4 regions of the Mesorhizobium sp. CNPSo 4661 genome follow, and region 2 is predicted to be linked to each of the others. Evidence: predicted binding sites of a transcription regulator. Region 2 holds the regulator's gene; each other region holds the start of a gene.

Region 1 (7,872 bases), on a different contig from region 2:
ACCGCCTCTACAAGGGCCTGTTCGGGACCGACTTCACCGATATCTTCTCCGGCTACCGGGTGTTTTCACGCCGCTTCGTCAAGAGCTTCCCCGCCGTTTCCGGCGGCTTCGAGATCGAGACCGAGATGTCGGTGCACGCCTCGCAGCTCAAGCTGCCGGTGAGCGAGATGGCGCTCGATTACGGCCGCCGCCCGGAAGGCTCGTCGTCGAAGCTGTCGACCTTCCGCGACGGCGCCAGGATTCTGTGGATGTTCGCCATGCTGGTGAAGGAGACGCAGCCGCTGCGCTTCTTCGGCACGTTCGCGCTGTTCTTCCTGGCGGCGAGCATCGGCCTGATGATCCCCGTGCTGGTCGAATTCGCGGAGACGGGACTGGTGCCGCGCATGCCGACCTGGGTGCTGTCGATCGGCATGCTGCTGCTGGCCATGCTCTCGATGATGACCGGCCTCATCCTCGATTCGGTATCGCGCGGCCGGGCCGAGCAGAAGCGCATCTTCTACCTGTCGATTTCCTCCGGCCGGGCCGAGCGCGGGATATCCGCGCAAGCCGCGCCGAAGAGCGAGCCGGGCAAGGCCCCAAGGGCGGCCTAGAGCATGATCCCGAAAAGTGGGAACCGGTTTTCGGAGAAAGATCATGCTCCAACAAAGAGTTAGATCCGTGAGGGCGATTCAACGAAACGCCATCACGATCTAGTGGGTGGCATAGTGGGCCGCCTCGTCCGCTTCGCCTTCACCGGCGGCATCGGTTTCGTCGCCGACGCGGCGGCGCTCTGGCTGCTGCTAGCCATCACGCCGCTCGGCGCGCTTTCGGCACGCGTGCTGTCGATCGGCTTTGCGCTCTGCGTCACCTGGCAGATCAACCGCCATCTGACCTTCTCGCCGTCGAGCCGAAGCATCGCGCAGGAAGGCGCGCGCTATGGCGGCGTCGGCATCGCCACCGGCATCGTCAACTACCTGGTCTATTGCGCGCTGCTCTTCGCAATGCCGGCGCTGGCGGCGCTCGCCTTTGCCTCGATCGTCGCCATGGCGCTGTCCTTCCTTGGATATTCCAGGCTGGTCTTCGACCGCTGAGACTGTTTGGAAATTCTACTCTGGCGGCCATCTGATGGCGTTCTCTGCGCTTCCGGTGCTCACGGACCTGAATGTCCGCTCCGCTCCGGTTCTCGAAACCACCACCATATGACTCGCCAGAGCGAATTTCGAAACAGTCTCTAAGCGTCTGCACCAAGCGAGCACGATTGGCAGACGCCGCCGATTTCCTTATATCGGCGGCAGAGCACGCCGGAGAGAAAAAATGCCGCTGAAGATCGCCGTCCAGATGGACCATGTCTCCACCGTGTCGATCGCCGGCGACACGAGCTTCGCGCTGTCGCTCGAGGCGCAGCGGCGCGGCCACAAGCTTTTCCACTATACGCCCGACCGGCTGTCGCTGCGGGACGGCAAGGTGTTCGCGCGCATCGAGGAGATGCAGGTGCGCGACGAGAAGGGCAACCACTATTCGCTTGGCGAAAAAGTACGCACCGACCTCTCCGAGATGGACGTGGTGCTGCTGAGGCAAGACCCGCCCTTCGACATGAACTACATCACCACCACGCACATACTGGAGCGCATCCATCCGAAGACGCTGGTGGTCAACGACCCGGCCTGGGTGCGCAACAGCCCGGAAAAGATCTTCGTCACCGAATTCCCGGACCTGATGCCGGAAACGCTGATCACCAAGGATCCCCAGGAGGTCGCCGCCTTCCGCAAGGAGTTCGGCGACATCATCGTCAAGCCGCTCTACGGCAATGGCGGCGCCGGCATCTTCCATCTGCACGAGGCCGACCGAAACCTCGCCTCGCTGCTCGAAATGTTCGGCCAGCTGTTCCGCGAGCCCTATATCGTGCAGCGCTACCTCAAGGACGTGCGCAAGGGCGACAAGCGCATCATCCTGATCGACGGCGAACCGGTTGGCGCCATCAACCGCGTGCCGGCCGAGCACGATTCCCGCTCCAACATGCATGTCGGCGGCCGCGCCGAGAAGACCGAGCTGACGGAGCGCGAGCGCGAGATCTGCGCCCGCATCGGGCCTTCTCTGAAAGAACGCGGCTTCATCCTGGTCGGCATCGACGTGATCGGCGACTACATGACCGAGATCAACGTCACCTCGCCGACCGGCGTGCGCGAAGTGCAGCGCTTCGGCGGCGCGGATATCGCGAGCCTGTTCTGGGATTGTGTGGAGGGGAAGCGGGGGTAGTTCTCGCCACGACGCAGGCGGCGCTCCAAGCATCGGGCTTGTCGATGCCGCCGGAGAATAACGAGGCGCGCAGTTGCTCGCGTTCTCGTAATGTTCTTGCCCAAGGCGAAAATCTGTGGTTGTCTAGCCTGATTTCGCTCGCGGCCTGATCGCAGGATCACGCGAGCCGATATTGGGGGCTTGAGACAAATGGTGGCGCGGGTTCGCACGGTCGCTTTCCAGGGCATCGAGGCCGTTCCGGTCGATGTCCAGGTGATGGTCGGGCCGGGCAAGGTCGGCATGCAGATCGTCGGCCTGCCGGACAAAGCGGTGGCCGAGAGCCGCGAGCGGGTGCAGGCGGCGCTGCACGCATCGGGTCTGTCGATGCCGTCGAAGAAGGTGACGGTGAACCTCGCGCCGGCCGATCTTCCCAAGGAAGGCAGCCATTACGACCTGCCGATCGCGCTCGGCCTGATGGCGGCGCTGGGCGCCATACCCGGCGACATGCTGGCCGGCTATGTGGTGCTGGGCGAATTGTCGCTCGACGGCACGATCGCAGGCGTTGCCGGCGCGTTGCCGGCGGCGATCGGCGCCAATGCCGAAGGCAAGGGCCTGATCTGTCCCTTCGCCTGCGGACCGGAGGCGGCCTGGGCCGGCAAGGATTTCGACATATTGGCGCCGCGCAGCCTGATCGCCGTCGCCAACCATTTTCGCGGCACGCAGGTGCTGTCGCGGCCCGAGGCCGGCATAAAGCTCGCCGCGCGCGACCTGCCTGACCTCGCCGACATCAAGGGCCAGGAAAGCGCCAAGCGGGCGGTCGAAGTGGCGGCGGCCGGCGGCCACAACCTTCTAATGGTCGGGCCGCCCGGCTCGGGCAAGTCGATGCTGGCGCAGCGCCTGCCTTCGATCCTGCCGCCGCTGGCGCCGAAGGAGCTGCTCGAAGTGTCGATGATCGCCTCCGTCGCCGGCGAGCTTGGCGAGGGCAAGTTGACCGACCGGCGGCCGTTCCGCGCGCCGCATCACTCCGCCTCGATGGCGGCGATGGTGGGCGGCGGTCTGCGCGCGCGTCCGGGCGAGGTCTCGCTCGCCCATCACGGCGTGCTGTTCCTCGACGAGCTGCCGGAGTTCACGCCGCAGACGCTCGATGCGCTGCGCCAGCCGCTGGAAACCGGCGACTGCATGATTGCGCGCGCCAACCACCGCGTCACCTATCCGGCGCGCATCCAGCTGGTGGCGGCGATGAATCCGTGCCGCTGCGGCATGTCGGGCGAGCCCGGCTATCGCTGCCTGCGCGGCGAGCGATGCCGTACCGACTACCAGGCGCGCATTTCCGGCCCGCTGCTCGACCGCATCGACCTTCGGATCGAGGTGCCGGCGGTCTCGGCAAGCGACCTGATCCGGCCGGACAAGGCCGAGACGAGTGGCGCGGTTGCGCAGCGCGTGGCGCGAGCGCGCGCCATGCAGCGCGAGCGGCTGGAAAGACTGGGAGCCGGCGCCACCACCAACGCGCATTGCCCGCCTTCGATCATCGAGGAGATCGCCAAGCCCGATAGTGCCGGCCTGACGCTGCTCAAGGACGCCAGCGAAAAGCTCGGCTTCTCGGCGCGCGCCTATCACCGCGTGCTGAAGGTGGCGCGCACGCTGGCCGACCTCGACGCCAGCGAGACGGTCGGCCGCATCCATCTCGCCGAGGCGATTTCCTACCGGATGAGCGCCGAGCGGATGGCGCAGGCGGCCTAAAGCAGGTCGCGTGAAAAAGGATTCACGCAACCTGCTTTAAGTCTTTGATCTTAAGCATGTCTTTGTCCCGAAACCGGGACCACTTTCGGGAGACATGCTTTAGACCTATGCGTTTCTAATCGGACCGCATCCGCAGCCAGGCCAGATCGCCCCGACCGATCCCACGTCAATCGGTCGTGGGGATCAGCTTCTGCAGCGTCGGCGCCAGGATCATGCCGAACGTCAGCACGTCGCCATAGGCCCGCGCGGAAATCATCGCTCCGTGCACGGTCGCCATGAAGGCCTCCGCCTCCACGCGCGGCGCGGCGGCGATCGTCAGTGAGCCTTGCGCGGCGCCGCGCTCGATGACGCCGGTCAGCCAACCCGAGAGAAACTGAAAATACGCCCGGACCTCCACGGCAACCTCCGGCGGAAGGGCGGGAAGCTCGCTGGCAAGCAGCGCGCAGACGCAGATCGGCCTGCTCGCGTCCTCGATGCACTGCGCCCAGAAGCCGGCATAGGTTCGCAGCAATTCCGGCGGCCCAGGCACATTGCGCTCAAGCTCCGTCATGCCCGTCACGGCATCCTCGAGGTAGCGCCGGACCAGGGTCTGCACGAGGTCGACCTTGCTGGGGAAATGGTGGTGGATGCTCGCCTTGCGGATACCGACCACCTCGGCGATATCGGCATAGCTGAACCCGTTGTAGCCGCCGGCGACGATGAACGTGCGCGCGGCGGCCAGGATGTCATCGGCGGTGTTCGAGGGCTTATCCATGGACATGCCTAGATCGTGATGGCGTTTCGTTGAATCGCCATCACGATCCAACTTTTTGTTGGGGCATGATCTTTCTCCGAAAACCGGTTCCCACTTTTCGGGATCATGCCTAACGCCCGGCGGAAGAAAGCTCAACTCGCGACCTGTCGCGCCTTGCGAAGCATATCGCCGACGGAAAGCCACACGGCGGACAGCAGGAAGTAGAAGGCGCCGAACGCGGCATAGGGCGCGACATTGGCGATGCCGATGGCTTCCGCGCTGCCCGCCATCTTGACGAAGAAGAGGCCGGCCAGCGCCGACTGGGCGCCGCTCAGGATCATCGCCCACTGCGCGCCGTTGGTCTTCCAGCGACGAACCGCCGTCAGCAGTTGAAATGCGCCGGCGACGACGGCCCAGACACCATAGACCGCGAGCACCGCGTTCATGCCGCGGCCAAGCGCGATGGCGACCGCGATCGCGGTGACGATGCTGACGACGAAATTGAGCAGCTGCGATCCGTTGCCGCGAAGCCCTCCGCTGCGCCGCGCGTCGACGTAGTTCGCAAGCGCGTCCCATAAGGGGTAGGCGACCAGCATGATTGCGGCGAGCTGCGGGACTGTCTTCGCGACGGTGAAGGCCGCCAGGACCCAGGCAGCCGATACGGCAAAGCGCAGATAATAGTAGCTTTTGAGCCAGGCGTTTGAGGACTGGGCGCGGTTCTGACCGCTCGTTTGTGCAGACATGACGATAATCTTCCTTTGGTTTTGCTGCCTACCTACTAGAAGGTAGATGGCAATCCGTCAAGCCATTTTCGAGGTGGCCGCCTGGAGCAATCCAGGAAAAGTGTGAGCGGTCAGGTTCGGCGACTCGCCGTAGCCCTCCGTCCGGAATTGCGTAAAAACAACGGGATAGAGCGGTTCGCCGTTTCCGTGAAACGGTGAAACGCTCTTCAGCGCCCCGCCTACTCCGCCAGATCCACAGTCTCGGTCGAATGCTCGGTGCAGATGAAGCAGCAGGTGTCGCAGGGCTGGTCGTTGTCTGGGCCGACGCCAGCGGAGACCTGGTCGTTGCCGACCACCCAGGCGCCCCAGCAGATATGCTCGCCCGGCTCGCAGGAGATCGGCACGGATTTGCGCGCCTTCGGCCGAATGAGGAAGACCTTGTCGTCGCCCGGCCAGACTTTTTGGCTGTCGCGGCTGAACAGCTCCACCGCAACGCCATCCGAGCGCTGGTTGCGCACGAAGACCGACATGTCGGCGGCGAAGGCCGGCGAGGTGAGGAGAAGAGCGGCAAGCAGAGCGCGAATCATGGCGAGGTCCCCGAGGGGAGTAGAGCACGGGTGGTGAAGCCGCGCGACCTTCCCTTCTCCCCTTGTGGGGTGAGAAGCGGTCCGCTTTAGCGGACGAAAAGCCAATTGCTTGGCTTTTCGAGCTTCGAACGCCCTGAGCCTGCGAAGGGCCGGGTGGTGACCGAGCGAAGCTCGGACGGATGAGGGGTGCTCCAGCTTGGCGAAGACGTTCGCCGCAACGTGCGCATGGCCGACGCCTCACTCCGCTGGAACACCCCTCATCCGGCCGCTTCGCGGCCACCTTCTCCCACAAGGGGAGAAGGGGGAGCCCTACCTTCTCACCACCACATGCGGCGCAAGCTTCCGCACTGCATCCACCAGATCCTCGCCGCGCACGTCGAGCGAGGAGATCTCCATGTGCACGGTGGTCTTGCCGAAAGGCATCAGGCCGAAAGCGTTGGCGGAGGAATATCGGATTGCGTCGGGCGGCTCCTCGGTGAGCTCGAAATTGAGCATCGCCGCGCCCTTGCCGCCGGCGGCAAGCCGCACGCTGCGCACCTTGCTCCACGGCACCAGCACGTCGCCGGCGCGACTATCGCGGAAGCCGTGGCTGTTCAGCGTCACCTTGACCGACGTGTCGAAGGCGCCGCGGGCGATGAAGACGCCGAGCCCCAGGCAGGCGGCGCTAAGCAGCGCGATCCACAGCACATGCCCGCCATCCGCGCCGGAAGCCACGCCCTGCAACGCGCCGAAGCCGAAGATGCCACCAAGCAGAAATGGACCGAGGGCGGGGAGGATCTTTCCCGAGAGGCTGTTGCGGATTTCGAGCGGCGCGGCCATCGCCTTCCCACTCAACGCTCCGCTTTCAGCAACGTCCAGATCCAGCCGATGAAGGTGAGGACCAGGAATGGATAGCCGAGCGCCGGCAGCGGCGACGAGGTGGGTAGAAGCGGCGCGCCCCACAGGATCATCAAGACCGAGACGGCGAAGAGCAACGCGGCGGCGAAAGCCGTGAGCCGCATCCAGAGCGCGAAGGTGTTTTGGGCGCTGGCCATGACCAGCCCCGCCGCCCACAGCGCAATGCCGCCGGCATAGGAAGGCACGCTCGCCTGCAATCCCGCCGCATTGCCGGCCAGAAGCAGGCTTTCGCCGGCGAGGAAGGTCAGGAAACCGGCCGCGACGAGGTCATTGCCAAGCCGCTGGTATTTCAGGGTGAGGAGTGCCGCGGCGACGACGACGCCCACGCCGTCGATGGTCCAAAGCGTCTCGCGCAGCGCATCGCTGGCAACGAAAGTGCCCGCCATGCCCAAAGCGCCGCCGATGGCGAGACCGATCGCGGCGACGGTATCCGAGGTGGAGCGCATGCGATGTCTCCCCAAGCTGGGGAGAGGATACAACGAGGTGGAGGGGTGGTGAAGTGTGAGCGCTTGGACAGCGAAGGCGTACGTCACTCACGTACGCCTTCGCTGCTATTTCCCGAGCCGCTTCGTCAGCCGAGCAATCTGTTCCGGAGAACCCTCGACCTCGAGACCCTTGGAGGTCCTCTTTGTTCGTGCGCCAACCGAAGACGCGGCGTTCTTGAATGTTCGCTCGATACCCTGCTCGATATCGCGCTGCATAGCAGACATCATCGCTTTTGCAGACGAAACCCTGCGACCGTTATGTTTGAATGAGATCGGCATTTCTACCTCCTATCCTTTGGGTGGATACGGATCATGACCGTGGGAATCTCGCTCCCGAATCCGGCCGTCTCGGCCGTGTACAAGGAGCTCCGTTCCTTGATTGCGGGCGACAGTACGTCCAGCTTCGATCGCAGCCTTTTGGGTTACATGCACCGACGACGCACGCTCGGCACCCGCGCCCTTGACTGCCCACCCGCCTGAATGCGGCACGACAT
Region 2 (7,872 bases):
GAGCTTGGCCGCGAGCGCCGGCCCGCCTTCGAGATAGGGCAAGGTGGCGACGAAGATGTCGAACAGGGCCTGGTCATCCATCTTGCGCATATGGACGCCGTTCAGCGCCTCGAGCTTGGCGAAGTCGAAGCGTGCCGCGCCCTTGTTGACGTCGCCGATGTCGAACCAGGCGACCATGTCCTTGACCGACATCACCTCGTCGTCGCCATGGCTCCAGCCGAGCCTGGCCAGATAGTTGAGCAAAGCCTCGGGCAGATAGCCCATGGCGCGATAGACCTCGACGCCGAGGGCGCCGTGCCGCTTCGACAGCTTGGCGCCGTCGGCGCCGTGGATCAGCGGGATGTGCGACATCGACGGCACGTCCCAGCCCATGGCGTTGTAGATCACCGTCTGGCGCGCGGCATTGGTCAGGTGGTCGTCGCCGCGGATAATGTGGGTGACGCCCATGTCGTGATCGTCGACGACGACGGCATGCATGTAGGTCGGGACGCCGTCGGAACGCAGGATGATGAAGTCGTCGAGATCCTTGTTCGGGAAGCGCACTTCGCCCTGCACGCGGTCGTTGACGATCGTCACACCTTCGGTCGGCGCCTTGATGCGGATCGCACCCTTGACGCCTGCCGGCGCCTCGGACGGGTCACGGTCGCGCCACTGGCCGTTGTAACGCGGCGGCAAGCCCTTGGCGCGGGCCGCCTCGCGCATTGCCTCGAGCTCGGCCGGCGTCTCATAGGCGTAATAGGCCTTGCCCATGCGCACGAGTTCCTCGGCCACCTCGCGATGACGCGGCGCGCGCTGGAACTGCGAGACGGCGTCGCCGTCCCAGGAGAGGCCAAGCCAGGTCAGCCCGTCGAGAATGGCGGCCGTGGCGGCTTCGGTGGAGCGCTCGCGATCGGTATCCTCGATGCGCAGCAGCATCGTGCCGCCGGTGTGCCTGGCATAGAGCCAGTTGAACAGCGCCGTGCGCGCCCCACCAATGTGCAGGTAGCCTGTGGGCGAGGGGGCAAAGCGGGTGACGACCTTGTCGGACATGGAACTCTCGAGGAAGCACTGAAAAATGCATGTGTCGCGCAGACTTCCACGCGACCGGCGTTCATGTAGCATAGGCGGTCTGGGGCGCAAGGGGCAGACCCGATGGCTGGATGTGGCCGGGGCGCGGAGGAGGGCGGGGGAACGACAGCTGGCGTCAGCGAACGCCTGATGTTTGCCCATGCCGCGCCCGAAGAGATAGCGCCGGTTTTGCTTCCGGAGCCGCGTGCACCAGTCGAGCTTCTGCCGTCCGGTGACGGCGGGATACAGCCGGTCTCGCCAACAGCCACCATCGGCCGGATCCGCAAACAGCTTGGCCGCGCCTCGCTTCCTGCACTCCACCGAAGCGTCGGCACCGCGGCGGCCACCGAGCTCGACCGCGGCATCGGCTTCCTGCTGGTGCCGGTGTTCCTGGCAGCCGGCGTCATCTACTACTTCTCGCTGAACACTGAGCCCGATCTCTACAGGCCGCTCGCGGCGGTGGCCCTGGTGGCTGTCTGCGCGGCGGTTTCGCGTTCCCGGCACAGAACGCACCTTGTCTTCATGGCGGCGTTTTTCTGCGCCTTGGGCTTTCTCGCGGCCAAGGTGGAGACCTTGCGGATGGCGACCCCGATGCTGGGTTCCGAAATCCAGACGCGGCTGACGGGGCGCCTCGTCACCGCCGAGGCGATGGCCAACGGCCGCATCCGGCTGACAATCGATCTGATTTCCACGCAGCATCCCAAGCTGCGCTATGCGCCGAACCGCGTCAGGCTGTCGGCACGCAGAATCCCGCCAGAGATGATCGCCGGGTCGATGCTGACCGGCTATGCCAAGCTGCTGCCGCCGACAGGCCCGGTTCGGCCGGACAGCTATGACTTTTCCTTCGACAGCTACTTTGCCGGCATCGGTGGCAGCGGCTTTTTCCTGGGCGATCCAAAGCTGATTGCCCCGGCAGAAGCGCCATTCGGAGCGCGCGTCGCATCGGCTGTCGAAAACGCGCGCGAAGGCATTGCCGACCATATCAGGAGCGCCATCGGCGGGTCCGAAGGCGAGATCGCGGCGGCGCTGATCGTCGGCGTGCGCGCCGGCATTCCGGAAGCGATCAACGAGTCGATGCGGCGCACCGGCATCTACCACATCATCTCGATCTCCGGCCTGCACATGGCACTTGTCGCGGGCACGATCATGGTCCTTTTGCGCGGCGCCTTCGCGCTGTTTCCGGATTTCTCGTCACGCCGACCGGTGAAGAAATATGCCGCTGCAATCGCGCTGGCCTCGATTGCCGCCTATCTGGTGATCTCCGGCATCGTGGTCGCGGCCGAGCGAAGCTTCATCATGCTGGCCGTGATGCTGGTCGCCGTGCTTTTCGACCGCGCGGCGCTGACCATGCGCAACCTGGCGATCTCTGCCATCGCCGTCATCCTGGTCTCGCCGCACGAAGTGGTCGGCCCGAGCTTTCAGATGTCCTTCGCCGCCACCGCGGCTCTCGTTGGCGCCTATGCCGGCTTTGCCGACTATCGCGCCGGCAAAACGACCGCGCCGGCAAAGCGTTCGTTTCTCGGCTTCGTATCGCGAAAACTGGCTATAGGAGTGGGTGGCGCCGCCGTGACGTCGCTCATCGCGGGCAGCGCGACGTTGCTGTTTGCGATCTGGCATTTTCAGCGCGTGTCGCCGCTCAGCCTGCTGGCCAATCTGGCGGTCATGCCGATCGTCTCGCTGATCGTCATGCCGTTCGCCGTGTTGAGCGCGCTGGCCATGCCCTTCGGCTTCGACGGTCCCTTCCTCTTTGTCATGGGCAAGGGCCTGATGGCGATGATCGCTATTTCGGCGTGGATATCCGAGCGCTCACCGGTCGACGCCGTCGGGCTGATCTCGATCCAGTCGGTGCTGCTGGCGACGGTCGCGCTTGTCATCGCAACGATGGCGACCACGTGGCTCAGGCTTGTGCCGCGGTACCCTTCGCGCTCGCGGCGCTGCTGGCCATTCCCCATGTCCGCACGCCGGATGTGCTTGTCTCGGAGGACGCGCATCTGGTGGCGATGCCGATCGGAGGCGGCGAGCTTGCGATCAACCGCGCGCGCTCCAACGAGTTCACCACCGACAACTGGAAACGAGCGCTGAAAGCCGAGGATATCGTGCCGCCGGAGACGTTCGCCAAGGACGCCCTCGACATCGCCGATCCCGTCGACCTGCCGCTTGGCTCGCCCTTCTACTGCACCGGAGACCTCTGCATCGGCCGGCATCCTTCCGGCGCCATCGTCGCGCTTGCCGAGAACCGCGGCAGCGCCCGACCGGCCTGCGGGTTCGCAGATCTCATCGTCATCAACGATGCAACGGCCTACAACCCATGCCGCGATCCGCGCGTGCTTGTCGTCACCAAGCGGCAGCTGGCGCGCGACGGCAGCGCCGCCATCTTCTTCGATCCGCAATCGGCGACCGCCCGGCCAACCGTTCGCTACGCGGTCGACGAACCATATCGTCCCTGGCACGAGCAGCGGAAATACACACGCGAGGCGAGGGGGCTGCCGCCCTATCAACGACCGGAAAAGCCGGCGGCCGCGCCGCAGCCGACAGAATAGATGTCACGCATTTCCGGCGAAGACCGCCGCGCGGTCCTGCTCAGTAGCGACGGATAAGTCCGACGAGCTTGCCCTGAACCTTGACCCGATCCGGTCCAAAGATCCGGGTCTCATAGGCCGGATTGGCGGCCTCGAGCGCGATCGAGGCACCCTTGCGGCGAAACCGCTTCAAGGTCGCTTCCTCGTCGTCGACCAGCGCCACCACGATCTCGCCCGGGCTTGCCGTATTGGCGTTGCGGATGATGACGGTGTCGCCGTCGAAGATACCGGCCTCTATCATCGAGTCGCCCTTGACCTCCAGCGCATAGTGCTCGCCGCCCATGATCATGTCCGGCGGCACCGAGATCGAGTGCGTCTGGTGCTGGATGGCGTCGATCGGCACGCCGGCGGCAATGCGGCCCATTACCGGAATGGATACGGCCGAAACAGCGTCGTCGTCATTGCTGGGTGTCGGCGTGCGCGAAGGCGCTGCCGGCTTGACTTGGCGGTTGAGATTGCCTTGGCCGCCTTGGATGACGCTTGGCGAGAACTTCTTCGCGGCATTCAGGCCAGGCGCGATCGAGTCGGGCAGGCGCAAGACTTCGAGGGCGCGCGCCCGGTTCGGCAGCCGGCGAATGAAGCCACGCTCTTCCAGCGCCGTGATCAGCCGGTGGATGCCGGACTTCGAGGCAAGGTCCAGCGCCTCCTTCATCTCGTCGAAGGATGGAGGGATCCCGCTCTCCTTGAGGCGTTCATGGATGAACATCAGGAGTTCATGTTGTTTGCGCGTCAGCATTGGCGGCCCCCACGGGTTCTGAAACCAGAATCGGAAAAACAAACCCAGAACAAACACTATCTGTTCCAGTTGTGTTCCGCAACCGTTTAAAGTTTAATGAATTTCTTAAGGCTGCCGAAACAATGTTGCATTCGAGGACGCCAGCCGCCGCCAGTAGGGCGGTGGCATTGATTCCGCTCGATTTTGCAGCACTGCCTAAGTTGAAACAGCAGGCAGCGCCATCACGAAAGCGCGGGTCGGACCGCGTGGACCACCCTTTGCGCATGCTGCACCGTGAACGAAACGAACCCAAAATGCCAACTTCGGCGATTTGCCGGTTCTCTGTTCTCGCGGTCTATGGACCATCTAACACAGGACGAAAGGTTCTTGCCCCGACGCCGACTGGGGTGAGACAACCGCCGTTGGCCGTCTGGCGATTTGCGAGCGGCGCTGGGTCGAGATGGAGGCGGTAACGCGATGAGGGGAATTCCTGGCCGTGCTGAAGTCGAGGCGATGGATGCCGCGGATCCGCTGCGCGCCCTGCGCGATCGCTTCATCCTGCCGGAAGGGGTGATCTATCTCGACGGCAACTCGCTGGGTGCGGCGTCCTCCGAGGTTTTCGACGAGATCGAGAAAGCGGCAACGCGCGAATGGGCGCATGATCTTATCCGCGCCTGGAATACCGCGGGCTGGTTCCAAATGCCGGTCGAACTGGGCGACCGGCTCGGGCGGCTGATCGGCGCGGCGGCCGGACAGACCGTCGTTTGCGATACGACCTCGATCAACATCTACAAGGTCCTGCATGCGGCGCTGGCGATGCGGCCCGACCGATCCGTGATCGTTGCCGAGGGCGACAGTTTTCCGACCGATCTCTACATGGCGGAGGGCGTGGCCTCCACGCGCCCCGGCACGGTGCTGCGGCTCGAAGGTGTCGACGCCCCGACGATCGAGGAGCTGATCGACAGCCAAGTCGCGGTCATCCTAGTCAACCACGTCAACTACAAGTCCGGCCGGTTGCGCGACATGGCGGCCTTGACGCGCAAGGCCCACGAAGCCGGCGCGCTGATCGTTTGGGACCTCTGCCATACTGCAGGCGCGTTGCCGGTGGATCTTGATGGTTCGAGTGCCGACTTCGCTGTCGGCTGCACTTATAAGTATCTCAATGGCGGCCCGGGCGCGCCCGCCTTCATCTACGCCGCGAATCGCCACCACGGCGACATTCGCCAGCCGCTCAGCGGCTGGTGGGGGCACGCCCGGCCTTTCGCGTTCGAGCAGGGCTACGCCATGGGCACGGGCATCCGCCGGTTCCTGTGCGGAACGCAGCCGGTGCTGTCGATGCGGGCGCTGAAGGGAGCGCTGGACCTCTGGGACAAGGTCGACATGAATGCCGTGCGCGACAAAAGCATCGCCCTGACGGACTTGTTCATCCGGCTTGTCGAAGCCCGATGCGGCGCCTTCGGCCTCGAACTGGAAAGCCCGCGCGATGGCGCCGAGCGTGGCAGCCAGGTGTCGTTCGCCCATCCGCACGGTTACCAGGTGATGCGCGCCCTGATCGAGCGCGGCGTGATCGGCGATTTCCGCGCGCCATACACCATCCGCTTCGGCTTCACACCGCTCTATGTCGGCTATCGGGATGTCTGGGAGGCCGTCGAAGTGCTGGAAGACATCCTGCGCACCGGCGTCTGGCGGGAAGCGCGCTTCGCGGTCAAGGAGGCCGTCACCTGAATCGGGCTTTCTCGCTCAATGGGGCTTTTCGGCGCGCAGGCGGAAGCGCTGGATCTTGCCGGTCTGGGTCTTGGGCAAGGCGGCGATGAACTTCACCGAGCGCGGGTATTTGTAGGGCGCGATCGTTGCCTTGACGTGATCCTGCAGACGCTTGACCGTCGCGGCATCCGGCGCCGCGCCCGGCGCCAGCACGACATGCGCCTCGACGATCTGGCCGCGTTCGGCGTCCTCGGCGCCGATGACGGCGCATTCCGCGACATCCGGATGCGACAGTAGCGCGGCCTCGACTTCCGGCCCGGCAATGTTGTAGCCGGCGCTGACGATCATGTCATCGGAGCGGGCGGCGAAATGGAAGAAGCCGTCTTCGTCCTGCACGAAGGTGTCGCCCGTCAGGTTCCAGCCATCCCGCACATAGTCCTTCTGGCGATCGTCGGCCATGTAGCGGCAGCCTGTCGGCCCACGCACCGCCAGCCTTCCCGTCGCGCCATGCGGCAACTCGCGCATCTCCTCGTCGACGATGCGCGCCTCGTAGCCGCCCACCGGCTTGCCGGTCGATGCGGGCTTCATGTCGTCGAAGCGATTGGAGATGAAGATATGCAGCATCTCGGTGGCGCCGATGCCGTCCAGAATCGGCTTGCCGGTCTTTCGCGTCCACTCTTCGAAGACGGGAGCGGGCAACGTTTCGCCGGCAGACACGGCGACGCGCAGCGAAGACAGGTCAGCGCCTTCGTCCATGGCCTTGAGCATCGCCCTGTAGGCCGTCGGCGCCGTGAAGGAGATGGTCGCCCTGTAGGTCTCGATGATGTGGATCATGTTGGGCGGCGTCGCCTGCTCCAGCAATGTCGCCGCCGCGCCGACGCGGAGCGGGAAAATGGCAAGCCCGCCAAGGCCGAAGGTAAAGGCCAATGGAGGGGAACCGACAAAGACGTCGTCGGGCGTCACCTGGAGGATCTCGCGGGCGTAGGCGTCGGCGATGATCATCAGGTCGCGGTGGAAATGCATGGTCGCCTTCGGCACGCCGGTCGTGCCTGAAGTGAAGCCAAGCAACGCCACGTCGTCGCAGCCGGTGTCGACCGCCTTGAAGGTCACGGGCTTGTCGAGCGCGGCGCGATCGAGCTCCGCGTCATGGTTGGCGGTGCCGTCGAAGCCGATGACCTGCTTGAGGAAGGCGCTCTCCTTGGCGCAGGCCGTCATCTCGTCCATCAGCCGCGTGTCGCAAAGCGCGATGCCGATCTCGGCCTTGTCGACGATCTTGGCCAGTTCGCCGGCGCGCAGCATCGGCATGGTGTTGACGACGACGGCGCCGACCTTGGTGGCGGCCAGCCAGCAGGCAACCATGGCGGGATTGTTCGCCGAACGGATAAGCACCCGGTTGCCCGGCCTCACGCCATAGTTTTCGACCAGCGCATGCGCCAGGCGGCTCGTCCAGTCGGACAATTCCTTATAGGTGCGGCGGCGGCCATTGCCGATGAGCGCGGTGCGATCGCCGAAACCTTTCTCGACCAGCCTGTCGGTCAGTTCGACGCCGGCGTTGAGACGCTCGGGATAGTCGAACCCATCCAGAAGGAAATCCGGCCACTGCTCGGGCGGCGGCAGGTGATCGCGCGTGAACGTGTCGGTATGCGCTGAAGGTCCAAGCATGTAGCCGTCATCCTCCCTGCTTTGCCCAAGGAGGTTTGCCGTACCCGGCCGTACCTTCGTGACACCGCCTTGGGGCGAGCGTGGGCGGGCTTGGGCGTTCGGCAGACCTCCTGTCGTCGGCCGTTCGTAAGGCAGGATCGCACCGGCCCAAATTTGTCTCAAGCC
Region 3 (7,872 bases), on a different contig from region 2:
AAGGACGCGGACTATCTGCCTGGCTGGTGCGGCCCGACATCGGATTGACCGCGCACCCGCCGAAAGTGGCAAACCTCATTGGCCCGCGCGGCGGGAGCGATAGGCGCCGGGATTTTCTCCCATTTCGCGCCGGAAGCGGCGGTTGAAGGTCGACAGGTCGCTGAAACCGGCATCGAACGCGATCGTCGAGATCGCGGCGTTCGACGCGCGCAGTCGCACCGCGGCCCGATGCAGCCTCGTCCTCAGCAGGAATTGATAGGGCGTCATGCCGGCGACGTGCCGGAAAATGCGCAGGAAATGAAAAGGGCTGGTGGCCGTGCCGTCGGCCAGCTCGGTCAGCGACAAGGGTCGATCGGCGTTGATTTCGATCAGGCGCACCGCCTCGGCAACGCGTTTCTGGTCGCGGCGGCTGGGCGTCCGGGCAGTCGTGGAAGATCCGGCCGCGGCTAGGGCGACCGCGCCGGCGATGCGCAGGCCGAGTTCCTCGAACGCTTCGCCGTCGCCCGTTTCCCGCGCCGCTTCCGCCTCGGCGAGCAAAGGCGCCAGCGCCGGCAAGGGCGGCAGGCGCGGATCGGCAAAGCCTAGCCGTTTCACGCCCGGCAAGTCGGTCAGAACGCGCTCCAGATAGGCAGGCGAGAAATGGAAGGAGATGCAGCGGTCACCGGCGCCGTGCTCATGCCCGCATTCGTAGCAGGCGCCGGGATTGCCAAGCAGGATGGCGCCCGGCGCCAGCATCGCAGTGCCCTGGCGCGTGCGATAGCGGAACGTGCCTCTGGTCACGGCAGCGACGCAGAAGCTGCGGTGCTCTTCCTCGAATGGCCTGTCGCCGGCGACCGCAGCGCACACCACGTCGGACACCTGCCAGCCATGCCCGGAAGCCAAAGTTCTCTGGGTGGTCGTCATGGCGAAAAGATAGCAATTTTTCCCAAGCGAAGAACCCTGCTGCGCCCCTATTGCTTGGCCTCTCCTGACAAACGAGGCCGCAACAATGACCGATCCTTTTGCCGAGGCCCTGCATAGCGACGGGCCCAATCCGGATCTCGCCGAAAAACTCAAGCTCTACGGCCGCTTCATCGGCGCCTGGACATTCGACGCCACCCGCATTCTCGAGGATGGGACCAGGCTCACGGGTCGCGGCGAGGTGCATTTCGGCTGGGTTCTCGAAGGCCGCGCCGTGCAGGATGTCTGGATCCTGCCCGCGCGCGATGCGGGCCCCTCCCCGTCGCTCGGGCCATGGACCTTCTACGGCACGACATTGCGCGTCTACGATCCCGCCGCCGACACGTGGCACATCTTCTGGAGCGATCCGCGCAACCAGTATTACAGCCGGCAGCAAGGCCGCGCCGAGGGCGAGACGATCGTCCAGATCGGCGCCGACGGCACCGGTGCCTCGGTGCGCTGGAGCTTTTCACGCATCACCGGGAATTCGTTCCGCTGGCTCGGCGAACGCTCGCATGACGGCGGCTCAACCTGGCGCATGGAGGTCGAATTCCTGGCCCGTCGCGCGACTCCGGCCTGAGCGACCAACCAATTGTAATCATGGAGGAAACAATGCTTGACCACATCTCGATCGGCGTCCGCGACGCGGGCGCTTCGAAACCCTTCTACGACGCGGCGCTCAAGCCGCTCGGCTATTCCTGTCTAAGCCAGTCGCCGGTTCCCTCGGCTACGGCGCCCAAGCGATCCAGCTTTGGGTGAACGACGCCGGGCGGCCGGTTCCGGCCGAAACGGAGTCTGGCCTGCATTTCTGTTTCGCGGCGCCGACGCGCGCCAGCGTTGACGCTTTTCATGCCGCGGCATTGCGCCAAGGCGGTAAGGACAATGGCCCGCCTGGGCTCCGAGCGGCCTATGGAGACAACTATTACGCCGCCTTCGTCATCGACCCGGACGGCTACCGCCTGGAGGCCTATTGCGGCAGGCCCGAATAGCCGGCTGATTTCCTCTTCCGCGCTGTTTTCAGCGCCCCGGCTTTGCTCTACCAATTGGTAGCCTGGCTTCGCCCGGCGGGAGGGGACCAGCGATGCCGAGTTTCGACAGCCTGTTCAACGCCTTCGTCACCATACTGGTGACCATCGACCCGCCCGGGCTGGCGCCACTCTTCCTCGCCGTGACGCGCGGCATGAACCGCGAGGAGCGTCAGCAGGTCTCGGTCCGCGCTTCGGTGATCGGCTTCCTGGTCATGGCGTTGTTTGCCATTGCCGGCGCCTCGATCCTGTCGGTGTTCGGCATAACGCTGCCGGCCTTCCGCGTCGCCGGCGGCTTCCTCTTGTTCTTCATCGCCTTCGAAATGGTGTTCGAGCGCCGCCAGGACCGCAAGGAGAAGATCGGCGACGTCGCCATCACCAGGGACATGATCCACAACATCGCCGCCTTCCCGCTGGCGATCCCGCTGATCGCCGGTCCGGGCGCCATCTCGGCAACGGTGCTGCTGTCGGGACATTTTGAAGGCTTTGCCGCCCAGGCAGCGCTGGTCGGCATCATCTTCCTCTGCCTCGTCATCACCTATCTGGTGTTCGTGCTGTCGGAACGCATCGACCGCATCCTCGGCCAGACCGGCCGCTCGATCCTGACCAGGCTGCTGGGCGTCATCCTGGCGGCATTGGCGGTGCAGTTCGTGGCCGACGGCGTCAGGGCGCTGATAGCGGCCTAACCGGCTGCGAAGCAGTCGACCTACCGCCCTACTGCCTACTGCCTACTGCCTACTGCCTACTGCCTACTTCGCCGCCGTATCGACCACCTCGAAGTCATGCGTGATCGTCGCCGTCTTCGCCATCATGGCGCTGGCCGAGCAGTATTTCTGGATCGACAGATCGATCGCGCGCTTCACCTTGTCGTGCGACAGCGCGCGGCCCTTGACGATGAAATGCATGTGGATACGGGTGAACACTTTGGGATCGGTCTCGGCCCGATCGGCATCGAGCTCGACCACGCAATCCTCGACCGCCTCGCGGCCTTTCTCGAGGATGTGGACGACGTCAAAGGCCGAGCAGCCGCCGGTGCCGATCAGCACCAACTCCATCGGGCTCGGTCCCGGCGTCTTGCCGTCCGGTCCGTGCGCGGTGCCCAGCACCACTTTGTGGCCGCTGCCGGATTCGCCGACAAAAGTGCGTTCCTCGACCCATTTGACACGTGCTTTCACGATGATCTTCCTTACTGAGTTGGCCGCCTTATTGGCCAAACACCACGGCGTGCATGATCCGGCCGGGCAGCAACGTGAAAACGCCCGCGCCAATCAGTGCAAAGACATACAGCGAGATCATCACCTTACGATGCTTTGCCACCCGATGGTTATGCGCGTGCCAGACCGCGAGCGGCACCGTAATCAGCACCAGGATCGACAGCAGGTGGATCGGGCTGAAAGGACCGATGAGCCGTATCTGCTGGATCCAGAAGCTCGATATGGCGATGACCAGCATCAGCGCCACCCAGGCATAGCCCAGCACGCGATGACGCACAGTGCCTTTCGGCAGCGCCAACTGGGCGCCGCCGATGGCTAAAGCGGCGAAGGCCGCGAACGCATGCCATGGAATGGGAGGCGGCGCCGACAGAAGCGGTCCGAGCGACATCGCGCCTTCCCCTCAACCGACCAGACGCTTAGAACGGGATCTCGTCGTCCAGCTCGCGCGACGAGCCACCGCCACCGCCGCCCCTGGAGCCACCGCCGCCGCCGCGGCTGAAACCTTCATTCGGGCCGGACTGGCCGAAATCCGAGCCACGGCTGCTGCTGCCCCCGGAGTAATTGCCCACCTGCCCGCCGCCGCCCTCGCCGCGCGCGTCAAGCATCTGCAATTCGCCACGGAACTTCTGCAGCACGACCTCGGTCGTGTATTTGTCGGCACCGGTCTGGTCCTGCCATTTGCGGGTCTGCAACTGGCCCTCGACATAGACCTTCATGCCCTTCTTCAAATACTGCTCCGCCACCTTGGCGAGCTGATCGTTGAAGATGACGACATTATGCCACTCGGTCTTTTCCTTACGCTCGCCCGAGTTCTTGTCGCGCCAGCTTTCCGACGTGGCGATACGGATGTTGACGACCGGATCACCGGAATTCAGGCGGCGGATTTCAGGGTCCGCCCCGAGATTGCCGACCAGAATGACCTTGTTGACGCTACCCGCCATCTTATTTCTCCGCGCTCATCCGAAACAAATTTTAAGTCGCTCACCTTACAGCCTGCGGGTCGCCGCCGCCCGCAAAGGCTGGCTTTTCCCACAAGGTTTTTGTTCTCTTTTCGTTCTAGTCACAACCGCCCTTTCTGTCAAGGAATGTCAGCAAAGGCCTTGGCTGAACATGCTCCTTGATATGGCGATCAAATGGAGGCTTGCCAAATCAATAAGTATCGACTTATGCTTTATCCATGATCGAAGCAGAGATTTTCCGGGCGCTCGCCGACCCGACACGACGCGCCGTCTACGAGCGGCTTACCGCCAGCGAGATGAGCGTGAGCGAGCTGCGCGCCGGCATGAGCGTGTCGCAGCCAGCGGTCTCGCAGCACCTCGCCGTGCTGCGCGGCGCCGGTCTGGTGGTCGAGCGACGCGCCGGCCGCAACGCCTATTACCGCGCCGATCCGCAAGGGCTCGACCCGCTGCTCGGCTGGGTCGAACGCTACCGCGCCTTCTGGCCGGAACGCATCGAGAAGTTGAAGACGGTTCTGAAGGGAATGGACCAATGACCAAGAGAAAGAACCCGGCAGCGGCCGAGGCGCCGCTCGGCTTCGAATGCGAGGTTGCCGAGCCGCCGGAAAAGGTCTGGCGCGCGCTGACCGAGCCGCAACTGCTCGCCGCCTGGCTGATGCCGAACGACATGATGGCTAAGGCCGGCACCCGCTTCGCCTTTGCCGGACCGGATGCGCCGATCGAATGCGAGGTGCTCGAGGCCGAGCCCGGCAGGGTGCTGCGCTATTCGTGGCGCGAGCGGCCCGGTGCCGATGATGCCAGCCGGCTGCCCGCTTTCGATAGCGTCGTCACCTTCACGCTGGCGCGCACTGCCTCGGGCGGCACGCATCTCAGCATCGTCCATGACGGCTTCGTGCGGGTGGCTGAGCCCGTTGCCATTGCCGGCGCCGGATGCGGGCTTTCGCTCGACGCGCGCAGGAATCCGATCGCCGCCAATGCGCCCTCAATGATGCTGCGCGCGGCCTGATCAAAAGAGAACCGAGGAAACCCGTCATGAGCATTGCCAATCTGGTGCCGATGGTCATCGAACAGTCGAGCCGCGGCGAGCGCTCCTTCGATATCTTTTCGCGGCTGCTGCGCGAGCGCATCGTCTTCATCAACGGCGAGATCAACGACAACGTCTCGGCGCTGGTCTGCGCCCAGCTTCTGTCGCTGGAATCGGACCATCCCGACAAGGAGATCTCGCTCTACATCAACTCGCCGGGTGGCATGGTGACCAGCGGCTTCGCCATCTACGACACGATGCAGTACATCTCCTGCCCGGTCTCGACGGTGTGTATGGGTTTTGCCGCCTCGATGGGCTCCTTCCTGTTGATGGCAGGCGCCCCGGGGCGGCGCATCGCGCTGCCCAACACGAGAATAGTGCTGCATCAGCCGCTTGGCGGCTTCCAGGGCCAGGCCTCCGACATCCAGCGCCATGCCGAGGACATCGTGCGCACCAAGCAGCACATGACCGAGCTCTATGCCAGGCATTGCGGCCGCAGCTACGAGGAGGTCGAACGCACGCTCGACCGCGACTATTTCATGAGCGCGGCGGAAGCCAAGGAATGGGGCCTCGTCGACCACGTCTACGACACGCGCAAGAAGGCCGCCTGAACATCGCGGGGGCAGACGCGCGGCAATTTGATCGCCGCGCTTCTGGCATCGCCCCAGCCGCGTCTCTATAGTCCGCGCATGATCAATCCGCTTCAATCCAGGCGTCTGTGCGCTGCCCTCGCCGTGCTTGCCGGCGTGCTGATGGCTGGCTTCGCCTTTGCCGACGACAGCTCGTCGCAGAAACTGCCGGGCGTCAGCGGCGACTACCGCATCGCCAAGCCGGCGCCGCAACCGGAACCGGACGACGCGCTGCCAGCCGGCAACGACGGCACGTTCAAAATCGGCAATACCGATGTCAGGATCGGCGGCAGCATAACGATCGACATGGCAACGGGCGGCATGAAGCTGCCGAACCACTGATCATCCTGCACAGAAATTTTGCCGGATTGGGTGTGTCCCCTTAGCACTGTCAGCGCGCTGTGGCGATTGGCCGAGGCGCTTCTCAACTCGTCATTCTATGGCGAAGCAAGGAGCGAAGCGACGCGGTGTAGACCATAGAATCCATGCCGTTACGCGAATGCGATGCGACGGTGCAGAATTTTGCACCGTTGTGCCCCTCGGCTGAGGTAACGGCATGGATTCTAGGGTCTGCGCTACGCTTCGCATCGCTCCGCCCTAGAATGACGACGTTGCGAAGGCTCCGGCCAACTGCGAACCTGGCAGTGTCACAAAGCAGTGCCACAAAATGTAAGCCCCATCCCTGCTTGGCAGATGGATGGGGCTTCATGGATCTGAAATCCAACTTTAGCCGGGAGTGGACAGCCGGCGTTTGATTTCGGATGCAACGCGGCGTTCAGCCGACGATCCGACTATCGTCTCTGATTGTTGGGAATCGGCGAGTCACGGTTTGTCGGGCTGGCGTTTCAAGTCTGCCCTGGCACTTATGCCCGCCGCGGCTCCATCTCCGTGTGGAGCCTCAAGGGACTGTCCGGTGGCGTCATGCTCCGCTCCTGGGTCCGTTGCGACAATGTCGTTCGAAGCGCAAATCGCTATCGCCTGCGGCGTCTCGCAGGCCGCCTGTTGGGCGGCGAGGCCATCGAAAGACGGCCGGCTTCGTTGACGCCTTCGAGACTGCTCCCCAGGGCCTGGCACGTCAACCGTTGAATAGCCGGTTACCAAAAAATGTGATCGCGCGCAGGTTACGTGCAGGTAAGTCCAGCGTCTTTGTGGATCAACGAGCCGGGTATCGGCGGCACTTGTTTCCACAACGCTTTCGATAACGCTTAGGGCGACTGTTTCCACAGCGCTCCCAACGCGGCTGTTTCCACAACGCTTTGTCAGGAGCGTGTTCGACCTTTGTTCTTTCCGCTTGCCCGCCCGCGCGAAAGACGGTTAAACCCATGATTGGCTTCTTCCGTCGAGATTGTGGCGTCTCTCGACGCGGCGGTAAAACAACCTACATAAGGGATGGCCGGGACAAACCCGCCCAATCCAGCAAATTCCAGATCTGAGGCGGCGACCGGCGATGGCCGACCATAAATACCTTTCCATTCGCGGGGCGCGCGAACACAATCTCAAGAACGTCGATCTCGACCTGCCGCGCGACAGCCTGATCGTCATGACCGGCCTGTCGGGCTCGGGCAAGTCGTCGCTCGCCTTCGACACCATCTATGCCGAGGGCCAGCGCCGTTATGTCGAGAGCCTGTCGGCCTATGCCCGCCAGTTCCTGGAGATGATGCAGAAACCGGATGTCGACCAGATCGACGGCCTGTCGCCCGCCATCTCGATCGAGCAGAAGACCACTTCGAAGAACCCGCGCTCGACGGTCGGCACCGTCACCGAAATCTACGACTACATGCGCCTGCTGTTCGCGCGCGTCGGCATCCCCTATTCGCCGGCTACCGGCCTGCCGATCGAGAGCCAGACGGTCAGCCAGATGGTCGACCGCGTGCTGGCCCTAGACGAAGGCACGCGCCTGTTCCTCTTGGCGCCGATCGTGCGCGGCCGCAAGGGCGAGTACCGCAAGGAACTGCTGGAGCTGCAGAAGAAGGGCTTTCAGCGCGTCAAGGTCGACGGTGTCTTCTACGAGATCGCCGACGTGCCGGCGCTGGACAAGAAGTACAAGCACGACATCGACGTGGTGGTCGACCGCATCGTCGTGCG
Region 4 (7,872 bases), on a different contig from region 2:
CGAGCACGATTTCCGCGCAGCGCGCGATCGCCAGGTCGACGACGATATGCGGCTGTCCGAGCGCCGGCAGGCTGATGATCATCGCCGTGTAGCCGGCAAGCGCCGCGCCATAGGCCTCCGGGTTGCGCAGCAGCGAGGATACAAGCGTGCAGATGCCGATCCAGAGCGCCAGGATAGTGACCAGCACCCAGGGATTGGCGCCGGACAGGAATGTGATGCCGACCGCGGCCAAGCCGCCGGCCAGAGTGCCGAGCAGCCGGTAGAAGCCCTTTGCCAGCACCATGCCGGCGACTGGTTGCGCGACGATGAACACCGTCATCATCGCCCATTGCGGATGGTCGAGCTTCAGCGCGTAGGCGACAAGCAGCGCGATCAGTCCGGCCGAAACCGTGCGCAGGGCAAAAATCCAGCCCGAACGGGTCGGCTGCGTCAGGCCGCTCAGCGGCGTCTCGACAAGCTCTTTCAACCGCGTCCAGGTCACATCGGTTCTCCGTGCCGGAGACTGTTATGGACCAGCAGGCGATCAGATATCCAGCACGTCCGCCTCGGCGAATTCGGCACGTTCCTGGATGAAGCGGAAGCGCGCCTCGGGCTTGGTGCCCATCAGCGCGTCGACGGCATCCTTGGTGGCCTGCTCGGCGTCGATCACATCGACCCTCAGAAGCGTGCGCTTCCTCGGATCCATCGTGGTCTCCTTGAGCTGCGAGGCCATCATCTCGCCCAGGCCCTTGAAACGGCCGATCTCGACCTTGCCGCGCCCGGTGAACTCGGTGCGCAGCAATTCGTCCTTGTGCGCGTCGTCGCGGGCGTAGCCGACCTTGCCGCCCTGCCTGATCGAATAGAGCGGCGGCACGGCCATGTAGAGATGGCCGCCGCGGATCAGGTTCGGCATCTCCTGATAGAAGAAGGTGATCAACAGCGAAGCGATGTGCGCGCCGTCGACGTCGGCGTCGGTCATGATGATCACGCGGTCGTAGCGCAGGTCCTCGTCGCGGTATTTCGAGCGCGTGCCGCAACCGAGCGCCTGGATCAGGTCGGAAATCTGCTGGTTGGCGGCGAGCTTGTCGTTGCCGGCGCTGGCGACGTTGAGGATCTTGCCGCGCAGCGGCAGCACCGCCTGGCTGGCGCGGTCGCGCGCCTGCTTGGCCGAGCCGCCGGCCGAGTCACCCTCGACGATGAAGATCTCGGCGCCGGCGGCGGCGTTCTGCGTGCAGTCGGCGAGCTTGCCCGGAAGGCGCAGCTTGCGCACCGCGCTCTTGCGCGAGACTTCCTTTTCCTGGCGGCGGCGCACGCGCTCATCGGCGCGCGCGATGACCCACTCCAGAAGCTTCGAGGCTTCCTGCGGATTGTCGGCCAGCCAGTGGTCGAACGGGTCGCGAAGGGCGTTTTCGACGATGCGCATCGCCTCGATCGTCGCCAGCCTGTCCTTGGTCTGGCCGACGAATTCCGGCTCGCGGATGAACACCGACAGCATGCCGGCGGCCGAGATCATCACGTCGTCGGTGGTGATGATCGAGGCGCGCTTGTTGCCGATCAGATCGGCATAAGCGCGCAGCCCGCGCGTCAGCACATTGCGGAAGCCGGCCTCATGCGTGCCGCCTTCGGGGGTCGGAATGGTGTTGCAATAGGAGTTGAGGAAACCGTCGCCGCCGAACCAGGTCACCGCCCATTCGAGCGAACCGTGGCCGCCCTGCTTGTCGCCTTTGCCGGCGAAGACCTCGCGCGTGACCTGGAATTCGTCGCCGAGCGTCGCCTTGAGATAGTCCTTCAGGCCGCCTGGGAAATGGAACTCGGCCTTGGCCGGCGTCTGGTCCTTGTCCTTGATCAGCGACGGATCGCAGGTCCAGCGGATCTCGACGCCGCCGAACAGATAGGCCTTCGAGCGCGTCATGCGGTAAAGCCGCGCCGGTTCGAAGGCGGCGCCCTTGCCGAAAATCTGCTCGTCGGGATGGAAGCGGGTCCTGGTGCCGCGGCGATTGTGGACCTCGCCGAGATGCTCAAGACCGCTGACCGGGACGCCGCGGGAAAAACGCTGGCGGTAGAGCTGACGACCCCGCGCGACCTCGACCTCGAGATGGTCGGACAGCGCGTTGACGACCGAAACGCCGACGCCGTGCAAGCCGCCGGAGGTCTCGTAGACCTTGGAGTCGAACTTGCCGCCCGAATGCAGAGTCGTCATGATGACTTCGAGCGCCGGCTTCTTGAATTTCGGATGCGGATCGACCGGGATGCCGCGGCCGTTGTCGGTGACGGTCAGGAAGCCGTCGGCGGAAAGCTCGACGTCGATGAAAGTGGCGTGACCGGCCACCGCCTCGTCCATCGAATTGTCGATGACCTCGGCGAACAGGTGATGCATCGCCTTGTCGTCGGTGCCGCCGATATACATGCCCGGACGGCGGCGTACCGGCTCCAGCCCTTCCAGAACCTCGATGTCGGCGGCGCTGTAGCCCTCGCTGCCATCACGGGCGGGGGTCGAGCGCTTCGCGGCCTGAATCAGCGGATCGGCCGGACGCGAGGGCGCGCGCACCGGCTGTGCCGGCTTTTCCATCTTGCCGAAGAGGTCGTTGCTGTCGTCCATGCTGGGCCTAGCGTCCGGTAATGCGAATCACGTCTCGATACTGCCACGCTTTTGACGGGCGAACGAGTTCCTGTTCCGTTCAGGGATCAAACTGTCTCTTATTCCAAAACCATTCGATAACCAAGCCGGCCGAAATAGGGCGGTCCGTGAGACCCGGTGTTCCTTATTCTTTAACATTAATGCCTAGCGTGAGGCCCAACCAACAAAAGACCACGGGCGTCAGGGGTTTCGTTGTGAGGGGCAGGGCCATACCCATGATCGGCATCGCCGCCGTTTTCGGCGCGATCTCGATCTTTGCGGCGGATTTCTGGGTCAAGAGCCAGGCGAAGGCTCAGCCCGAGGTCAAGGTCGTCACGGTCGAAGCCCCGCAGCAACCCAAGGTCGAGTTCAAGACCATCGTGGTGGCTCAAGCGCCGCTGCGCTACGGCATGGAGCTCGGACGGCCGCAGCTCGCCGAGATTCCGTGGCCGCAGGATTCCCTGCCGCAGGGCGCTTTCCCGACCATCGATAAGCTGCTTGCGGACGGCAGCCGGGTGGTGCTGTCGCCGATCGAGGTCAATGAACCGGTGCTGCTCGCCAAGCTGTCGGGGCCAAACGGCCGCGCCACCCTTTCCAACATGCTGTCGCCGGGAATGCGGGCCGTCACCATCCGTACCGATGAGATCGCCGGCGTCGGCGGCTTCATCACGCCGGGAGACCGCGTCGACGTCGTGCTGACGCGCGACGCAGGGGATATCCAGGAAGTGTCCAAGAATGCGCAGGGCGCCGCCGGCTCGACCGTCACGTCCGAGATCGTCGTGTCCGACGCCAAGGTGCTTTCGGTCGGACAGGGCGCCGACGAACGCAAGACCGAGCCGCAGGTCGCCAATTCGGTGACCCTCGAGGTGACCAATGAAGGGGCGCAGAAAGTGGCGCTCGCTCGCACCGTCGGCTCCTTGTCGCTGTCCTTGCGTTCCGCGGCCGACGCCAGCGCCAGCAAAGGCGGGCTTACGACCATCTCCTCCTTCGGCGGGTCGGTTGCCGCAAACGCGCAGGCGAGCGCCGCCTCGCTCGTCAACGCGATGACGAAGGATGAGGACAAGCCGAAATTCAAGACGGTGATCGTGACGCGCGGCGACAAGGTCGAGGAATACAAGGTTCCTTCACGGGAACCGCCGCAGGAACTGCAGCAATAGCCGGTGGGGACCGGCGGGGACGGGGCAAGATGTTCGGGTTTGATGCATTTCGGACGGCCGGGGGATGGCGTCTTCTCGGCGCGATAGCGCTGGCGGCGGCAATGCTTGGCGTCACCGCGCCGGCAAGGGCGGACAATGAAATCGTCTATGTCTCGGCGAACAAGAACGCCTCGATCAAGGTTGCCAAGGGCAAGCCCAAGACGATCATGACGAGCGCCGCCTTCTACCAGATCGTCATCGGCGATCCTGAGATCGCCAACGTCAATCCGCTGACCGACAAGTCCTTCTACGTGCTCGGCAACAATCTGGGCACCACCGGCATTGCGCTCTTCGACCAGAACAAACAGCTTGTCGGCACCATCGACATCGAGGTGACGCTGGATACCGACCAGCTGGCCAGCACCATCCGCGCCAGCGTGCCCGACGCCAAGATCAAGGTCGGTTCGGCGAACGGCCGCGTCGTGCTGTCGGGCGAGGCCGACGATGCGGTCGCCGCCGACAAGGCCAGCAAGATCGCGTCGCGCTTTTCCGGCAATGAGGAAGTCATCAACTCGGTCAACATCTCGTCCTCGCAGCAGGTGCAGCTCAACGTCCGCTTCGTCGAGATCAACCGTCAGGCCGGCCAGGACCTCGGCGCCAAATACTCCGCCAATTTCGCCTATGGCATCGGCAACCGCAAAGTCGTGCTGAATCCGGACGGGGGGAGCGTAACGGGGGCCGGAACCGGTGAGATCATCGGCAGCCTTTTGTCGAACGGCGTTTCGATCGACATCGCCATCAAGGCGCTGGAGGAGCGCGGCCTGGCGCGGCGGCTTGCGGAACCGAACCTGATTGCGCGTTCGGGCCAGACGGCGAGCTTCCTTGCCGGCGGCGAGTTCCCGATCCCGGTCTCCGAGGACAATGGCAAGATCAGCGTCACCTACAAGAAGTACGGCGTCGGCCTGGACTTCACGCCGACGGTGCTGAAGGACGGGCTGGTGAGCCTCGACATCGCGCCGGAAGTGTCCTCGATCGACCCGTCCGCTTCCATCCAGGTCAGCAGCGGCATTTCCATTCCGGCCTTCATCGTGCGCCGCGCCAGGACATCGATCGACCTCAAGAACGGCCAGAGCTTCATGATCGCCGGCCTCCTGCAGTCGCAGAACGACATCACGACATCGCGGGTGCCGGGGATCGGCAAGCTGCCGGTGCTCGGTCCGCTGTTTTCCTCGAAATCCTATCAGCGGCGCGAGACCGACCTGGTCATCATCGTCACGCCTTACCTGGTCAAGCCGGTCGATCCCTCGAAGAAGATGGTCGAGCCGACCGACGGCACCCAGCCGGCAAGTCCGGCCGACTATTTCCTGAACAACACCGAGGAAGTGGACGCCTCGGCGTCGAAGCGTCCGTTGGCTCTGGCGGACGGCAGCGCCGCCCGGCCGGTGGCCGCCACCACGTCCGGCCACTTCCTCGACCTGCCAAAGGACTAAGGCCATGCGCATCCCCGTTTGCATCGCTCTGCTGCTGGCCGGCTTCGCCGGCGGTTGCACCAGCGACGACTACATTCGCGCCGAAGGGGTGACACTGGCGGCCGGCAACGCGCAGGCGTCCAACACCGCCATGCAGATGGTCGATCCCTGGAAATACGGCGTGCAGAACACAAAACTCCTGGTGCCGGCCCAGCGCCCGGGTTCCGAAAGCGCTGCCGTCGGTGCGAAAGCCGGCTCCGGGCCGGCGCCGGTGACATCATCATCAACGACATCGAACTGATGGGCTGACGACGATGGCATCTGGTAGCAAGACCAAGAAGATCCTGCTCGTTTCCACCGACAAAGTGTTTGTGCAGGACACGCGGACGGCCTTCGCCGCTTCCGAGGTGATCGAGCTTTTGACGGTGGAAAAGAGCGTCAATGAGCTGCGCGGCGAGGCCGTTGAGGCGGATTTCGGCACCGTCATCGTCGACATGGACGCGGCGAAGCTCGAAGAGATCGAGTCGCTGCAGCGCGTCATGCGGCGGCTGGAAGGCAGCGTTCCGGTGGTCGTCGTCACCCAGGAATTCAATGCGGCGGCGGTGCGCATCCTGGTGCAGCTCAAGGTCGCCGATTTCCTGGTCAAGCCGATCACCACGGCCGACCTCGTGCGTTCCGTCATCCGTGCGCTGCAAGGGCCGGGGCGGGAAGAGAACACCGAATCGCACATCTACACCTTCATGCCGGCCGCCGGTGGCGTCGGCACCACCACGCTCGCCCTGCAGACGGCCTTCCAGCTGCATCATTCGGTGACGCGCGGCGCCTCGACATGCGTCGTCGACCTCAATTTCCAGCAAGGCGCCTGCGCTGAATATCTCGACCTGGAACCGCGCTTCGACATCACGGAAATCGAGAACCAGCCGGAGCGCCTCGACCGGCAGTTGCTTGACGTGATGCTGTCCAAGCATGCGAGCGGGCTGTGCGTGCTTGCCGCTCCCACGCGCCCGTCCGACATGCGTTCGTTCAAGACCGATGTCGTGGTGCGCATGCTCGACCTCGTGGCGGCCTATTTCGACAATGTCGTCATCGACTTGCCGCGCACGTGGTTCCCCTGGACCGAGACGGTGCTGCTGGGTTCCAACAAGCTCTATATCGTCGCCGAGATGACGGTGCCCTGCCTGCGCCATACGCAGCGTCTCATCCAGGCCGTCTATGAGACCGCCGGCAAGGAAGTGAAGCCGAACGTCATCGTCAACCGCTTCGAGCAGAAGATGTTCGACAGCGGCATCAAGCAGGCCGACGTCCAGGAGATACTCGGCGAGCATTTCGTTGGCGGCATCTCCAACAATTACCGGCTGGTGCGCGAGGCGGTCGACCGCGGTGTGCCGCTGCACGCCATCGACCCCAACGCCAATGTCGTCAACGACCTGAAGAAGATCATCCTTCCGGAAGAGGCCGTCCAGACCATGGCCAAGTCGAAGTCGCTGTTCGGCCTGGGCAAGGGCTTGCTGAAGAGGAAAGCAGGATGAACAGCCGCTTTTCCAACCTGCAGAGTCGCGACGTCCGTCCGCAGCGTGCGCCGGAACCCGCGCCCGTCACGCACAATGCGGTCATCATCCCGACGACCCGCAAGCCGGCGCCGCCGAAGCCTGAAGCCACGCCCGCAAAAAGCGCCAACAAGGTGCTCGATGCGCGCGTGCGCATCCATCGCATGCTGCTCGAAGAGATCAACCTCGTGGCGCTGGAGCGGCTGCCCAAGGATGAAATGCGCCGTCAGGTGCATGAATTCGTCTCCGAGAAGACGCGCAATGAGCGGATGGCGATCAACAACGCCGAACTTGACGCGCTCGTCGACGACATCGTCGACGAGATGGTCGGCCTCGGCCCGCTGGAGCCGCTGCTCAAGGACCCCGAGATCAACGATATCCTGATCAACGGCCACGAGAATTGCTTCGTTGAAAAGCGCGGCAAGCTGCAGCAGGTCCACATCCCGTTCAAGGATGAGGCGCATCTGCTTCGAATCATTAATAAAATCGTTGCGGCGGTCGGCCGCCGCGTCGATGAATCACAGCCGATGGTCGACGCCCGCATGCTCGACGGTTCGCGCTTCAACGCCGCGATCCGCCCGGTCGGCGTCGATGGGCCGCTGGTGTCGATCCGCAAATTCTCCAAGAACAAGCTCGGCCTGCACAAGCTGGTCGAATTCGGCGCCATCACCCAGAACATGGCCGAAGTGCTGGCGGCGGCGGTGCATGCCCGCAAGACCACGATCATCTCCGGCGGCACCGGCACGGGCAAGACGACGATGCTCAACGCCTTGTCGGCCTTCATTCCGGAAGACGAGCGCCTGATCACCATCGAGGATGCGGCGGAGCTGCAATTGCAGCAGCCGCATGTCGCGCGCATGGAGACGCGCCCGGCCAATATCGAGGGCCACGGCGAATTGAAGCAGCGCGACCTTGTCAAGAACGCGCTGCGCATGCGCCCCGACCGCGTCATCCTCGGCGAGTGCCGCGGCGAGGAAGCCTTCGACATGCTGCAAGCGATGAACACCGGCCATGAAGGCTCGATGGCCACCATCCATGCCAACACGCCGCGCGATGCCATCTCGCGCCTGGAACAGATGCTCGGCATGACCGGCATGCCGATGACCGTGCAGTCGATCCGCAGC

What was found. The regulator LexA, encoded in region 2, represses DNA repair genes until DNA is damaged. The targets are predictions, from matches to a motif close to TGTTCNNNNTGTGTTCNG.
Region 1: the regulator LexA is predicted to act here: its motif matches at 2,316-2,333, upstream of AC0YKC_RS12375 (YifB family Mg chelatase-like AAA ATPase).
Region 3: the regulator LexA is predicted to act here: its motif matches at 4,220-4,237, upstream of AC0YKC_RS18440 (single-stranded DNA-binding protein).
Region 4: the regulator LexA is predicted to act here: its motif matches at 2,644-2,661, upstream of parE (DNA topoisomerase IV subunit B).

What each region holds. Positions count from the first base shown of each region.
Region 1 covers NZ_JBWGIO010000007.1:144,358-152,229, forward strand. The annotation lists gene AC0YKC_RS12360 (glycosyltransferase) at 1-590, shown strand, start outside; gene AC0YKC_RS12365 (GtrA family protein) at 705-1,070, shown strand; gene gshB (glutathione synthase) at 1,294-2,235, shown strand; gene AC0YKC_RS12375 (YifB family Mg chelatase-like AAA ATPase) at 2,425-3,954, shown strand; gene AC0YKC_RS12380 (TetR/AcrR family transcriptional regulator) at 4,121-4,708, opposite strand; gene AC0YKC_RS12385 (DUF308 domain-containing protein) at 4,840-5,430, opposite strand; gene AC0YKC_RS12390 (hypothetical protein) at 5,649-5,996, opposite strand; gene AC0YKC_RS12395 (hypothetical protein) at 6,306-6,815, opposite strand; gene AC0YKC_RS12400 (hypothetical protein) at 6,827-7,339, opposite strand; gene AC0YKC_RS12405 (hypothetical protein) at 7,445-7,657, opposite strand; gene AC0YKC_RS12410 (DUF2188 domain-containing protein) at 7,667-7,872, opposite strand, start outside.
Region 2 covers NZ_JBWGIO010000023.1:29,229-37,100, reverse strand. The annotation lists gene gltX (glutamate--tRNA ligase) at 1-1,029, opposite strand, end outside; partial or broken gene AC0YKC_RS28545 (ComEC/Rec2 family competence protein) at 1,132-3,587, shown strand; gene lexA (transcriptional repressor LexA) at 3,628-4,362, opposite strand; gene kynU (kynureninase) at 4,819-6,066, shown strand; gene AC0YKC_RS28530 (benzoate-CoA ligase family protein) at 6,082-7,707, opposite strand.
Region 3 covers NZ_JBWGIO010000011.1:216,741-224,612, reverse strand. The annotation lists gene AC0YKC_RS18475 (ParB-like protein) at 1-48, shown strand, start outside; gene AC0YKC_RS18470 (helix-turn-helix transcriptional regulator) at 76-903, opposite strand; gene AC0YKC_RS18465 (hypothetical protein) at 989-1,519, shown strand; partial or broken gene AC0YKC_RS18460 (VOC family protein) at 1,552-1,928, shown strand; gene AC0YKC_RS18455 (MarC family protein) at 2,021-2,650, shown strand; gene AC0YKC_RS18450 (OsmC family protein) at 2,714-3,139, opposite strand; gene AC0YKC_RS18445 (DUF2306 domain-containing protein) at 3,168-3,566, opposite strand; gene AC0YKC_RS18440 (single-stranded DNA-binding protein) at 3,595-4,119, opposite strand; gene AC0YKC_RS18435 (ArsR/SmtB family transcription factor) at 4,356-4,670, shown strand; gene AC0YKC_RS18430 (SRPBCC family protein) at 4,667-5,140, shown strand; gene AC0YKC_RS18425 (ATP-dependent Clp protease proteolytic subunit) at 5,167-5,769, shown strand; gene AC0YKC_RS18420 (hypothetical protein) at 5,848-6,129, shown strand; gene uvrA (excinuclease ABC subunit UvrA) at 7,235-7,872, shown strand, end outside.
Region 4 covers NZ_JBWGIO010000020.1:41,920-49,791, reverse strand. The annotation lists gene AC0YKC_RS26995 (FUSC family protein) at 1-481, opposite strand, end outside; gene parE (DNA topoisomerase IV subunit B) at 524-2,578, opposite strand; gene cpaB (Flp pilus assembly protein CpaB) at 2,833-3,753, shown strand; gene AC0YKC_RS26980 (type II and III secretion system protein family protein) at 3,783-5,222, shown strand; gene AC0YKC_RS26975 (hypothetical protein) at 5,227-5,502, shown strand; gene AC0YKC_RS26970 (CpaE/TadZ family protein) at 5,516-6,730, shown strand; gene AC0YKC_RS26965 (TadA family conjugal transfer-associated ATPase) at 6,727-7,872, shown strand, end outside.